DNA from 2 places in the Streptomyces sp. NPDC045026 genome. Region 1 is predicted to be linked to the other one. Evidence: riboswitches for the same ligand, from Rfam matches in the RefSeq annotation. Region 1 holds a riboswitch; the other holds the start of a gene.

Region 1 (7,114 bases):
CCGCCCAGTCCGCCCTTGGGGAGCGAGGAGGTGGGGTCGATGAGGTCCTGGTGGAACGTGTTCGGGTCGAGGCCGAAGAGGTGCTGCAGGGGGCGCGCGCAGGCGGCGATGAGGATGAGCAGAATGACGATGACGCCGCCGGCGACGGCGACTTTGTCCTTCTTGAAGCGGTTCCAGGCGATACGCCCGAGGGAACGCCCCTCGATCTGCTGCCCCTTGGTGCCGGCGAGCACAGCCTCGGGCTGCACCTCGGCCTGGGCCCCAGTGGTCTCGATCGGTGCGGTCACGGTGTGGTTGACCCCTCTCGGCCGACTGTGGCCGGCCCACGCCCGCCGCGGTAGCGGCTTGATCTTGTCTCGCGCGCTGGACAGTCCGGAGGCATGGCCCCGCAGTTGACCGTTCAGCTCGTACACAGAGTCGAAACCCCGTGTCTGCAGGGAGTCTTCAATGCGCTTGCGACCAGCCGCCAGACTTCCCCGTGAAAGGTTGCGCAACCGTGATGAGGCGGCAGGCGTGCATTATGCGGACGCGGGAACCGGCTGAGCGGACAATTCACGCCGACCCGGCAGAGCCGCGTCGGGTCCGGAATACGACACGGTGACCGATGTGGCGAGAATGCCCGGGTGCTGCGCCGACTCACCCTAAAACGGGGCGGAATGGGGCCGGGTCAACCCGGATGTCTCCGGCGGCAGTTGGAGCGAGGGCCCGCGGTGAACGGTTTCAGTACGTCCCGTGCGGCGGCGGGTACCCGTACCCCGCGGCGGGGGCGGGCGCGGCCGGGGCCGCGTGGGCCTCGCGGTCGTAGAACGGGCGGGCGTTGGCGCGCAGCCACATGGCGACGGGGTCGTGCTCGTCGGACATCGCGACCGTGGAGACGGGCAGTCCCTCGGGCACGGCGACGACCGACTGCTGCATCATCGCGCGCACCGCGTCCACGGACACCGGCGACGTGTCGTACACATCGAGGCCGATCGCCAGATAGGGCGCACCGAGCGTGGGCTGGACCCAGGCGCGGCGCAGCGAGCGGATCGCGGTGGTGCGGTGCGCGTTCTGCGTGAGCAGGGCGTAGAACTGCGGGATCTCGATGGCGGGGTCGCTCAGGCGCAGGGGCCCGGCGGGCTGACGGTCGAGGCCGCCCGCGATCCGGCGCAGGTCGAGCCACGGGATGCCGACGCCGCCGCCGGGCGCGTGCGGGTTGAGCCAGAGGCCGTAGTGGTCGGGGTAGAGCGTGCGGGCCGCGTCGACACCGCCGACGACCTCGTAGGCGCGGCTCCAGCCGGAGGCGGACAGCTCCTGGGCGGAGGTGACACAGGGGGCGTACGAGAAGCCCTCGACCTCCATGTTCCCGTACTGCGCGTCGGGGGATCCGGCCTGGCCGTGCCAGAGCAGCATCCACACCTGGCCGGTGCCCGCGTCCGCGAGCGCGTTGAGCAGCGCCTCGTAGGCGTCGTAACGCCCCGGCGTCACCTGGCGCAGCATGTGCTCGACCTGACCGGCCGCGGCCGTGCCCGACGCACTCACCCGTAACCGCCCCTTCGTGACGTACCCGACGATTTCGACCCGCTCCCCGCGGCGGGACCGCCCAGACAGGTCATGAAACCAGCTTAAGCGGCGATCCTGACACCGACTTGACGTACGCGCGGTCGACCGCATTCCCGTGCCGTCCCCGAACGGGGACCGGCGCCGGGCTTTCAGTGACCCTGCGTGTAGAACGGCCGCAGCGTGGCGCGCATCCAGTCACCGACCGGGTCCTGGGTGATGTCGAGCAGGACGAGGTTCACCGGCCAGGGCGCCGGGGCCCGGCCGAGGGCGCGGCCCAGGGCGTCCATGGGCAGGTTGCGCGCGGGACCCTCCCACTGCGACACCTCGACGCCGACGAAGAGGAGCGGGTCGCCGCCCTCGACGCTGGCGAGGCAGCGGCGGGCGGTGAGCACGACGCCTGCCGCCTCGAACTCCTCGCGCACGGCGGCCAGGAAGTCGACCGGGTCCTCCTGCCAGTCGGGCTCGTAGAGGCTGACCCGGCCGCCCGCGGCGGGCCCGTCCAGCGGCGTACGCCCCGACTTGCACAACTCGGCGACGGCGGGCGGGGGGAGCGGGATGCCGACGGCGCCGTCCGGGTTCACCGCGATCCCGACCTGCGGGGGCAGCCCGCGCGCGAACTCGACGGCCGGCGCGACCGTGCAGCCCATCCGGTCGCCGACGACCGCGAGGAACTGCTCCTCCGAGCTGAAGACGGGCACATAGGCCTGGCCCTCGATCTCCAGCGTCGGCAGGTCGAGGTTCGGGCTGCCGGGCCCGCCGCCCTGGGGCAGCGGTATCCACACCTGGCTGCGCCCGAGGACCTCGACGATCCGTCCGCCCGCCGAGCCGACCCCGAGGGAGGCGGCGAGCACCTCCTCCAGCTCGTTGGCCGGCCACCCGCCGTACGGGTGTGCGTGAGCCTGCGCCGGAATGTCCATGTGCCTACCACCCGCTCTGGAACCGCTCTGTCTGCGGCCGAACCCTAGCGCGTACAAGTGACACGGCACCCTCCGCATCCACCTGCGCACAGAGGGTCACGGTCGCTCAACTCCCCTCGAACCCGATCCCGTTCAGCACATCCGTCGCGTCCCGGTCGAGCAGCACGGCGGACGCGCAGCCCCACGGCAGGTCACCGCGCTCGGCCGACTGCACCAGGACCGCGACCGCGCGGCGGTGCCGGGCGAACGCGTAGCGCGAGACCCCGCGGCCGCGGTCCCGCTGGCCCGCGAGCGCCGTGTCCGCGTCGACGTCGAGCAGCATCAGGTGCAGATCCGCGCCGCGCCGCCCGGCCTCCCTGGCCAGCCAGCGCCGCACCCAGGCCTGCGTGCCGCAGTCGTGCAGGACGACGCTGCCACCCGAGCGCAGGGCCCGCCGCAGCCCGACGAAGTGCGCGAGCCGTACGAGCGGGCGGTACACGGCGTACGGGAGCAGCCGTGGCAGCCGGGCCGCCCAGCGGTCGCGGGTGTCCTGCGAGTCGATACGCACGGCTCCCCCGCCGCCGACCACGCGGCTCATCAGCGTGGACTTGCCGCTGCCCGGGAGCCCCGAGACCACGATCAGGTCACCCCGCGCGAAGCCGAGACGGCGCGGGGTACGCCCGCGCCTGCCGCGCAGATCCCTGACGACGGGACCGCGCCCTGCCAACGGCCCGGGGCGGGACACCGCCCGTTGCGCGACCCCTGTCGCCGCGTACGCACCCGCCACTGCCTTGTGCACCGTGATCGTCCTCCCCGCTCCGGTCACGCCACCCTTGCCCGCCAAGTGTAAAGAGACGGTAATGCCGTACAAGTGGTTTCCCCGTACGGTCGGCATGCAATGATGTGCGCGCCAAGAGCACGACCAACTGCATACCGGCCGCTTGAATCCGCGCGGGAGAGCTCCCCGGACGCCTACGCGTCCCCGGGGGCGCCGAAGGAGCAAGTTCCTCCCTTGAATCTCTCAGGCCCCGTACCGCGCGGGCGAGGCATATCTGAAAAGCGGGCGGCCCTCGGCCGCTCCACCCAAGGTGCAAGCCGCGACCACCCGTACGTGTGGCGCCGGCGAACCTCTCAGGTTCCGATGACAGATGGGGAGGAAGACCATCGCCCTCGTCTGTCATGCCTGGGATCCTGGAGCACCACTCATGAGCAACGTCCCCCGTAAGACCGCCCTCGACGCCCTGCACCGCTCGCTGGGCGCGAAGATGACCGACTTCGCCGGCTGGGACATGCCGCTGCGGTACGGCAGCGAGCGCGACGAGCACCTCGCGGTCCGCACCAAGGCGGGCCTCTTCGACCTCTCACACATGGGCGAGATCACCGTCACCGGGCCGCAGGCCGTCGACCTCCTGGACTACGCCCTCGTCGGGAACATGTCCACGATCGGCCCCGGCCGCGCCCGCTACACCATGATCTGCCAGGAGGACGGCGGGATCGTCGACGACCTGATCGTCTACCGCCTGGGCGAGCACGACGCCGGTCTTCCTGAATACATGGTCGTCGCCAACGCGGGCAACGCGCAGATCGTCCTCGACGCGATCACCGAGCGCGCCGCCGGCTTCGACGCCGAGGTCCGTGACGACCGCGACGCCTACGCGCTGATCGCCGTCCAGGGCCCCGAGTCCCCCGGCATCCTGAAGTCCCTCACGGACGCCGACCTGGACGGCCTCAAGTACTACGCGGGCCTGCCCGGCACCGTCGCCGGCGTCCCGGCCCTCATCGCCCGCACCGGCTACACCGGCGAGGACGGCTTCGAGCTGTTCGTCGCCCCGGAGCACGCCGAGAAGCTGTGGCAGGCGCTGACCGACGCGGGCGCGCCGGTGGGCCTCGTCCCCGCCGGCCTCTCCTGCCGTGACACGCTCCGCCTGGAGGCGGGCATGCCGCTGTACGGGCACGAGCTGACGACGGCGCTGACCCCGTTCGACGCCGGTCTCGGCCGCGTCGTGAAGTTCGAGAAGACGGGCAACGAGGGCCGCTTCGTGGGCCGCGAGGCGCTCGAGGCCGCGGCCCTGCGCGCCGAGACCGCTCCGCCGCGCAAGCTCGTCGGTCTGATCGCCGAGGGCCGCCGGGTGCCGCGCGCCGGGATGTCCGTGGTCGCCGACGGCCAGGTGATCGGCGAGGTCACCTCCGGCGCCCCCTCCCCCACGCTCGGCAAGCCGATCGCCATCGCCTACGTGGACGCGGCACACGCCGCCCCGGGCACGGAGGGCGTCGGCGTGGACATCCGCGGCGCCCACGAGCCGTACGAGGTCGTGGCGCTGCCGTTCTACAAGCGCCAGAAGTAGCCCGACCGTCCTCACAGGGGGCGCCGGAAGTAACCCAGCGCACACCCCTCTCGTTCCGCAGCACCCACCCGCGTACAGGAGAATTCAGATCATGAGCAACCCCCAGCAGCTGCGCTACAGCAAGGAGCACGAGTGGCTGTCGGGCGCCGAGGACGGCGTCTCGACGGTCGGCATCACCGAGTTCGCGGCCAACGCGCTCGGCGATGTCGTCTACGCCCAGCTCCCCGAGGTCGGTGACACGGTGACCGCGGGCGAGACCTGCGGCGAGCTCGAGTCGACCAAGTCCGTCAGCGACCTGTACTCCCCGGTCACCGGCGAGGTCGTCGAGGCGAACCAGGACGTCGTGGAGGACCCGTCGCTGGTGAACTCCGCCCCGTTCGAGGGCGGCTGGCTGTTCAAGGTCCGCATCTCGGAAGAGCCGAAGGACCTGCTCTCCGCGGACGAGTACGACGCGTTCTCCGGCTCCGGCAACTAGGGACACCACGACCATGTCGCTCATGAACACCCCCCTGCACGAGCTCGACCCGGACGTCGCCGCCGCGGTCGACGCCGAGCTGCTCCGTCAGCAGTCGACGCTGGAAATGATCGCGTCGGAGAACTTCGCCCCGGTCGCCGTCATGGAGGCCCAGGGCTCGGTCCTGACCAACAAGTACGCCGAGGGCTACCCCGGCCGCCGCTACTACGGCGGCTGCGAGCACGTCGACGTCACCGAGCAGATCGCCATCGACCGGGTGAAGGACCTCTTCGGCGCCGAGTACGCCAACGTCCAGCCCCACTCCGGCGCCTCCGCCAACCAGGCCGCCCTCTTCGCGCTCGCCAAGCCCGGCGACACGATCCTGGGCCTGGACCTCGCCCACGGCGGCCACCTCACCCACGGCATGCGCCTGAACTTCTCCGGCAAGCAGTTCGACGTGGTCGCGTACCACGTCGACGAGGCCGGCCTGGTCGACATGGCCGAGGTCGAGCGCCTCGCCAAGGAGCACCGCCCCAAGGTGATCATCGCGGGCTGGTCCGCCTACCCGCGCCAGCTCGACTTCGCCGCGTTCCGCCGCATCGCGGACGAGACCGGCGCCTACCTGTGGGTCGACATGGCCCACTTCGCCGGCCTCGTCGCGGCCGGGCTGCACCCCAACCCGGTCGAGTACGCGGACGTGGTCACCTCCACCACGCACAAGACGCTCGGCGGGCCGCGCGGCGGGATCATCCTCGCGAAGAAGGACTTCGCGAAGAAGCTGAACTCGTCCGTCTTCCCCGGCTTCCAGGGCGGCCCCCTGGAGCACGTGATCGCCGCCAAGGCCGTCTCCTTCAAGGTCGCCGCGAGCGAGGACTTCAAGGAGCGCCAGCAGCGCACCATCGAGGGCGCCCAGATCCTCGCCGCCCGCCTGACCTCGGACGACGCCCGCGCCACCGGCGTGAACGTGCTGTCCGGCGGCACCGACGTGCACCTGGTCCTGGTCGACCTGCGCGAGTCCGAGCTGGACGGCCAGCAGGCCGAGGACCGCCTCCACGAGGTCGGCATCACCGTCAACCGCAACGCGGTCCCCAACGACCCGCGTCCCCCGATGGTCACCTCGGGCCTGCGGATCGGCACCCCGGCCCTGGCCACCCGCGGCTTCCAGGCCGAGGACTTCACCGAGGTCGCCGACATCATCGCCGAGGCCCTCAAGCCGGAGTACGACGCGGATTCCCTCAAGACCCGCGTCACCGCCCTCGCCGACAAATACCCCCTGTACCCCGGCCTGAAGTAGTTTCGTACGCATTTGTACGTATGAAAGTTCGGGGCACCGCGCACACTGGACAGTGAGAGCGGTGCCCCGCCCCATGCACCGCCCCCAGCAGCACCCTGCGCACGACCCCGGCAGACAACGGCGTCCACCGAAACCCACCTAGGAGTTCCCCCGTGGCCATCTCGGTCTTCGACCTGTTCTCGATCGGCATCGGCCCGTCCAGCTCCCACACGGTCGGCCCGATGCGGGCGGCCCGCATGTTCGCGCGCCGCCTCAAGAACGAGGGCCTGCTCGCCCACACCGCCGCGATACGCGCCGAGCTCTACGGCTCCCTCGGCGCCACCGGACACGGCCACGGCACCCCCAAGGCGGTCCTGCTGGGCCTGGAGGGCGACTCGCCCCGCACCGTCGACGTGGAGAAGGCCGACGACCGCGTCGAAGCGATCAAGACCTCCGGGAAGATCAGCCTGCTCGGCGTCCACGAGATCCCGTTCAGCTTCGACGAGGACCTGGTCCTGCACCGCCGCAAGGCACTCCCGTACCACGCCAACGGCATGACGATCTTCGCCTACGACCACGAGGGCGCCCTCGTCCTGGAGAAGAC
Region 2 (7,114 bases), on a different contig from region 1:
CTCCAGGAGCCTCGCGAGCCCCACCAGACACTGCTGCAACTTCCTGCGGTAGTGCCGTCGATCGGACAGGTCGAACGCGCCCGCCACGACCTTCTCCCCCATGGAAGCGTCCCTCCTCGCTTGGATGGCCCGGCCGTCCGGCCGCCGTGTCTCGGTGGATGATGCCCAGGCAATGTGATCGATAACGCCCCGCTCCCCGCCGTCGGCGAGTAGGCTCGCAGCAGTTGTCACGGGGCACATTCACGAGGCATGCGGCATGTCGAAGACTAGGTTCCACCTAGCCTGGTGATAAACACCGACGAGAATCAGCCGTCCGCTCGCCGTGAAGATTACGAGGTCACGGATCCAGCCCCGATTAAAATCGGGAGATTCCCCTCATTTCGATGACCGAATAACGCCTTGCCGAGTATTTTCGAGACGGCTAGCCGAAACACTGCGTGAACACGCGTCGTATAAACTCCGCGAACGAGGCAGAGAGTTGGCGCTCGCGGTACCTGCCCCCGCCCCCTCTGGCCCGGTCAGCAGACAGCGCCGTCCGCTCGTCCCGCCACGCCCTCGATCCACCGTGCCTGTCGAATGAGAGGCGACCCACCATGCCGCTGCATGTCCCTCCGGCTCCCGCGCCCGCCCTGCGCACCGTCCTCACGGCCCTCGGTTCCCCCACCGCAGTCCGCGAGGCCCGCACCCCTTCCCTGCGCTCCGCCCAAGGACCGGCGAGCCCCGAACTCCCGTTGCCCGTCCACGTACTGGACCGGGTCACGGGCAGCGCGGGCCCCTCACCCACCCGGCTCGCCGGCTGGCGCTTCCTGATCCGCTGCGGAGAGCGGGCGGTCGCCGCCGCCGACACGATCCTGACCGCCGACGGCTGGGCGTTCTCGCACTTCTTCGAGGGCCCGTACGTCGCGGCCACCGAACGCGCGCTGCGTCAGGCCGAGTCCCTGCCCGCGGCCTACCAGCCGCGCCTGCTCTCGGTCCCGGAGCTGTACATGCTCACCCTGTGGCTGCACGGGGACTGCAACGCCGACGCCTCCACGGGACATCCGGCGGCCAGCGACCTCCTGGTCCCGCTCGCGCCCGCGCCGCCCGGCATCGCCGCCCACCGCCCGCACCGGGTCGCCGAACTGCTGCCCGTCCTCACCCATCGACTGACCCCAGCGCCACTCCTGGGCTCACCCGCCTGACGCGACCGGGCCGCCTGACGCGCCCGCGCCCCGCTGCCGATGCCGACCGGTCGCGGGGCGCAGCCCTGCCCTCGCCCGCCCGTCCGGACTAGCCCGGTCAGGCCACCCCGAACCACCCGAAGGGACAGTGCAGTTGGGGTGAACCGTCCGCACGGGTGACGCGTCCTCATCCAGTGAGGACCGCTGCGACGAAATACCTGCGGATTCTCGCCCGTGGGGCAACACTGGGTTCCGGACCGACCGACAAACGGGGGGCGGCCATGAACAACGCTTCGAGCCGCAGGACAGACACCGACATCGCACCCATCACCGACATCACTCCACAGGGAAAGATCCCATCCATGTGCCAGCACCAGCCACCGTGCCCGTCCGCAGACTCCGCCGACCGGGAGGCCGCACTCCCTGTGGCCCACCACCCCGAACAGGGCTGGAGTCTGCTCTGCAACGGCGTCCTGCTCTTCGAGGACACCGGTGAGCTGCTGCCCAACGGCCAGATCATCGCTCCGCACCGCCCGGTGCACGTCGTGACCGCGGCCTGAGCGGATCCGGACGCCGACGGCGTCCCCAGTACGAAAGGGCCGGCCCCGGGAAAACCCGGAACCGGCCCTGACGCATGTCAGCGTGTGTATCAGTTCTCGTACGCGTCCATGGGCGGGCACGAGCAGACGAGATTCCGGTCGCCGTACGCCTGGTCGATGCGGCGCACCGGCGGCCAGTACTTGTCGGCGGCCACGACACCGGCGGGGAAGACGGCCTCCTCGCGGCTGTACGCGTGCTCCCACTCGCCGCCGAGCGCGGCCGCGGTGTGCGGGGCGTTGCGCAGCGGGTTGTCCTCGGCGGGCCACCGGCCCGAACCGACCTTCTCGATCTCCCCGCGAATGGCGATCATCGCCTCGCAGAACCGGTCCAGCTCGGTCAGGTCCTCGCTCTCGGTCGGCTCGATCATCAGCGTTCCGGCCACCGGGAACGACATGGTCGGGGCGTGGAACCCGTAGTCGATGAGGCGCTTGGCGATGTCGTCGACGCTGACTCCGGTCGCCTTCGAGATCGGACGCAGATCGATGATGCACTCGTGCGCGACGAGGCCGCCGGGGCCCGTGTACAGCACCGGGAAGTGCGCCTCGAGACGCTTGGCGATGTAGTTGGCGCTGAGCACCGCGACCTGCGTGGCCCGCTTGAGACCCTCGCCGCCCATGAGACGCACGTACGCCCAAGAGATCGGCAGGATGCCCGCGGAGCCCCACGGCGCCGCGGAGATCGGACCGACGCCGGTCTCGGGACCGGCGGCGGGCTGCATCGGGTGGTTGGGCAGGTACGGCGCGAGGTGCGCGCGGACACCGACCGGGCCGACGCCCGGACCGCCGCCGCCGTGCGGGATGCAGAACGTCTTGTGCAGGTTGAGGTGCGAGACGTCGCCGCCGAAGTGGCCCGGCTTGGCGAGGCCCACCAGGGCGTTCAGGTTGGCGCCGTCGACATAGACCTGACCGCCGGCGTCGTGCACCTGCGCGCAGATGTCGGCGACGTGCTCCTCGAACACGCCGTGCGTCGACGGGTAGGTGATCATCAGGACGGAGAGCTCGTCGGCGTACTGCTCGATCTTGGCGCGCAGGTCCACGACATCGATCTCGCCGTCGTCGGCCGTCTTCACGACGACCACCTTCATGCCGGCCATCACGGCGCTCGCGGCGTTCGTGCCGTGCGCGGACGACGGGATGAGGCAGACGGTGCGCTGGTCGTCGCCGTTGGCGCGGTGGTAGCCGCGGACGGCGAGCAGACCGGCCAGCTCGCCCTGCGAACCGGCGTTCGGCTGGAGCGACACGTTGTCGTAGCCGGTGACCTCCGCGAGGCGCTCCTCCAGCTCACGGATGAGCGTGAGGTAGCCCTGCGCCTGCTCGGCGGGCGCGAAGGGGTGCAGCTGGCCGAACTCGGGCCAGGTGACCGGCTCCATCTCCGTCGTCGCGTTGAGCTTCATCGTGCAGGAGCCCAGCGGGATCATGCCGCGGTCGAGCGCGTAGTCACGGTCGGCCAGCTTGCGCAGGTAGCGCAGCATCGAGGTCTCGGAGCGGTGCGCGTGGAACACGGAGTGCGTCAGGTAGTCGTCGCCCCGCAGAAGGCCCGCAGGCAGCGTGTCCTCGGCCGAGGCGTCGAGCGCCTCGACATCGGCGTCGACACCGAACGCGGTCCAGACGGCACCCAGTTGGGTACGCGTCGTGGTCTCGTCACACGAGATGGACACGTGGTCGGCGTCCACGAGGTGGAGGTTGACGCCCCCTTCACGCGCGGCGCCCACGATCTGGGCGGCCCGGCCCGCGGCCTTCACGGTCACGGTGTCGAAGTACGCGCCGTGCACGACCTCGACCCCGCCGGCCTTGAGTCCCTCGGCGAGCAGCGTCGCGTACCGGTGCGTGCGCCGCGCGATGCCCTTGAGGCCGTCGGGCCCGTGGTAGACGGCGTACATGCCGGCCATGACGGCGAGCAGCACCTGAGCGGTACAGATGTTGCTGGTGGCCTTCTCGCGCCGGATGTGCTGCTCACGGGTCTGCAGGGCGAGGCGGTACGCCTTGTTGCCGTCGGCGTCGACGGAGACGCCCACGAGGCGGCCGGGCAGGCTGCGGGCGAACTTCTCGCGGACGGCCATGTAGCCGGCGTGCGGACCGCCGAAGCCCATCGGGACACCGAAGCGCTGCGTCGTACCGACGGCGATGTCGGCGCCGAGCTCACCGGGCGAGGTCAGCAGCGTGAGGGCGAGCAGGTCGGCGGCGACCGTGACGACGGCGCCCAGCTCGTGGGCCTGCTCTATGACCGGCTTGATGTCGCGCACGGCACCCGAGGCGCCCGGGTACTGGATCAGGACGCCGACGACGCCGCGCTCGGCGACCTCGGCCGGGATGCCGTCGGACAGGTCCGCGACGACGACCTCGACACCGGTCGGCTCGGCACGCGTCTGGATCACGGCGATGGTCTGCGGCAGCGCGTCCGCATCGACCACGAAGGCGCCGTTCTTGACCTTGCCGATGCGCCGGGACAGCGCCATGGCCTCGGCGGCGGCCGTGCCCTCGTCGAGCAGCGAGGCTCCCGAGGTCGGCAGACCCGTCAGCTCGGCGACCATCGTCTGGAAGTTGAGCAGCGCCTCGAGCCGGCCCTGCGAGATCTCCGGCTGGTAGGGCGTGTACGCCGTGTACCAGGCCGGGTTCTCCATGACGTTGCGCAGGATGACGGGCGGCGTGAAGGTGCCGTAGTAGCCGAGTCCGACCATCGAGTCGAGGACCTGGTTGCGGTCCGCGAGCGAGCGAAGTTCGGCGAGCACCTCTGCCTCGGTGCGGGCCCCGGGAAGATCGAGTGCCTCGGCGCTCTTGATCACGTCCGGCACCGCGGCCGCCGTCAGCTCGTCGAGCGAGCCGTACCCGACCTGCGCGAGCATCTTGGCCTGCGCTGCTTCATCCGGACCGATATGGCGCTGCTCGAAGGGGATTCCCTGCTCCAGCTGGGAGAGCGGAATACGGTTGGCGGTCATTGCGGAGGCCTCCTGGTCATTGCGACCTGCGAGGGGCACCACGGCGCGGGTGCCCGAACGGCCTCCCCCTCTGTCATCTCAACCTGAGAGCTTCACCGGCGCGCCCCACATCACGAAGGGCATGCCGACTTTCACCGTCGGTGAGGGCGGAGGCCTGAACGCCCGCCCTGCTTTCCAGAGTGACCTCGTCCGTGCGGTACAGGGGCCTGAGAGATTCCGGGGAGGAGTTGCTCCTTCGGCGCCTCCGGTGTCATACCGGAGGACTCTCCCGCACAGGGTCAGCAGCCATCGCCAGCCTACCAGCGGCAACAATGCCCCCGGCTTCGAGTGGCCGCCGTCACCAATGTGCACTTTGGTAGTGCTTACGGATGAGTTGCGAGCAGCTGGAGGGCCCCGTGCAGACCGATGTCGATCCGCGCAACCTGATCGGCCGCAAGGCGTTCGACCGCAACGGAGCCAAGATCGGGACCGTCGACGAGGTCTACCTCGACGACGCGACCGGGGTCCCGGAGTGGGCGGCGATACGCACAGGCCTGTTCAGCCGGGACGCCTTCGTCCCCCTGGAGCCGAGCGAGCTGGTCGAAGGCACTCTGCGCATCCCCTTCGAACGCTCCTTGATCAAGGACGCCCCCGACTTCGGGGTCGGCCGTCACCTCTCCCCCGAACAGGAGCTCCAGCTCTACCACCACTACGGTCTCGACATCACGGCCCCGGACGACCCCGAGCCCCCTCAGGACCACGACTTCGGCAAGATCGCCGGCAACTCAGACGACACCTGACCCGGCATCCCCCTCCCGGGCCGGAACGAGCCCGGCCCCGCCCTCCACCAGCGGCAGCGGCTCCGCGGGCACGAGAGCGGGGTCGTCCGTGCGGAAGGTCCGCACCCGCCCCGGCTCCGAGTACGGCGTCTCGAAGCGCACCGTCACCCGCCCGAGCCCGCTGCCCTGCACCCACCCGTGCCCGAACTCCTCGTGCCGCACGTCGTGCCCGGCCACCCAGCGCCGGTCCGCGGTCTCCACGACCTCTTCCGCGGCCGAATGCCCCTTCTCCCCCGCACCAGCCGCCCCTTCCGTCTCACCCTCACCCTCGGCCGCGTGCGCCTCGGCCTCGGCCTCGGCCTGCGCCCGCGCCTGCGCGAACAGGTCCTCCTGCGTGTAGTCGGCCAGACCGGTCACCCCCACACCGAGCAGCCGCACCCCACCCGTCGTGTCCACGGACTCCAGGAGCCGGGCCGCCGCCTCCCGCACCACGGCGGGGTCGTCGGTGGGCCCGCGCAGGGTCTCGGATCTCGTCAGCGTGGAGAAGTCGTAACGCCGCACCTTGAGGACCACGGTCCGCCCGGACCGCTCCGCCCCCCGCAGCCGCTGCACGCACCGCTCGGCAAGCCGCTGGACCTCCGTCCGCACCCGCACCCGGTCATGGATGTCCACGTCGTACGTGTCCTCGACCGACACCGACTTGGCGTCCCGCTCGGCCACCACGGGCCGGTCGTCGTGCGCGAGGGCCATGGCGTAGAGCGAGGCCCCGTGCGACTTCCCCAGCAGCCGTACCAGCTCGTCCTCGCCGGCCTCGGCGATCTCCTCGACGGTCGTGATGCCGGCGCGTCTCAAATGGTCGCCGGTCGCGGGCCCCACGCCGGGCAGCGTGCGCACCGGCATGGGCCCGAGCATGGCGCGCTCGGTGCCGGGCACGATCAGCACCAGACCGTCCGGCTTCGCCTCCTCGGAGGCGATCTTCGCCAGCATCTTCGACGCCGCGATCCCCACCGACCCGGTCAGCCCGGTCACGGCCCGGATCTCCTCCCGCAGCCGCTCACCGACGAGCCGCGCCGACGCGGCGTCCCAGGCCACCTCACCGGCCTCCAGATCGACGAAGGCCTCGTCGAGGCTCAGCGGCTCCACCAGCGGCGACAGCTCCCGCAGCAGCCCCATCACCTGCTCACTGACCTCCCGGTACAGCCGGAAGCGCGGCACGAGGTACGCGGCATTGGGCGCGAGTCTGCGCGCCTGCCCGATCGGCATCGCGGAGTGCACCCCGAACACACGGGCCTCGTACGAGGCAGTGGCCACCACCCCACGAGGCCCGATCCCGCCCACGACCACGGCTTTCCCGCGCAGACTCGGCTTCGACGCCTGCTCCGCGGAGGCGTAGAAGGCATCCATGTCGAGATGCAGAATCGTGGGCGCGGTTCTCACATGTCCGATGCTGCCCTACGGCACTGACAATCCCCGACGGACGCATCGGCCGCGCTCACACCGCGCGGTTGCGCCGTCTCGCCAGCTCGTCGGCCGGGTTGTTCCCGAGGAGGGTCTCGCCGGTGTCGATGCGCTCCCCGTGCAGCTGCGACAGGGCGCTCTCGACGTCCCGCCATACCACGCCGACGGCGATGCCGAAGATCCCCTGACCGCCCTGAAGCAGA

The links. A riboswitch is a leader RNA that binds a small molecule or an ion and turns the genes downstream of it on or off. The one in region 1 is predicted to bind glycine.
Region 2: it holds a riboswitch for glycine, as region 1 does, so the genes downstream of both, gcvP (aminomethyl-transferring glycine dehydrogenase) here and gcvT (glycine cleavage system aminomethyltransferase GcvT) in region 1, are expected to answer to the same signal.

Annotation. Positions count from the first base shown of each region.
Region 1 is NZ_JBWKIS010000003.1:464,787-471,900, reverse strand. It holds gene AC07EJ_RS09535 (ABC transporter permease) at 1-287, opposite strand, end outside; gene AC07EJ_RS09530 (enhanced serine sensitivity protein SseB C-terminal domain-containing protein) at 721-1,521, opposite strand; gene AC07EJ_RS09525 (enhanced serine sensitivity protein SseB) at 1,692-2,459, opposite strand; gene AC07EJ_RS09520 (AAA family ATPase) at 2,566-3,243, opposite strand; glycine riboswitch at 3,381-3,484, shown strand; glycine riboswitch at 3,485-3,596, shown strand; gene gcvT (glycine cleavage system aminomethyltransferase GcvT) at 3,644-4,783, shown strand; gene gcvH (glycine cleavage system protein GcvH) at 4,875-5,258, shown strand; gene glyA (serine hydroxymethyltransferase) at 5,272-6,531, shown strand; gene AC07EJ_RS09500 (L-serine ammonia-lyase) at 6,684-7,114, shown strand, end outside.
Region 2 is NZ_JBWKIS010000028.1:8,671-15,784, reverse strand. It holds gene AC07EJ_RS37380 (glutamate-cysteine ligase family protein) at 1-102, opposite strand, end outside; gene AC07EJ_RS37375 (hypothetical protein) at 594-1,181, shown strand; gene AC07EJ_RS37370 (DUF5999 family protein) at 1,523-1,720, shown strand; gene gcvP (aminomethyl-transferring glycine dehydrogenase) at 1,810-4,695, opposite strand; glycine riboswitch at 4,880-4,976, opposite strand; gene AC07EJ_RS37360 (PRC-barrel domain-containing protein) at 5,091-5,474, shown strand; gene AC07EJ_RS37355 (DNA polymerase IV) at 5,460-6,890, opposite strand; gene AC07EJ_RS37350 (MerR family transcriptional regulator) at 6,946-7,114, opposite strand, start outside.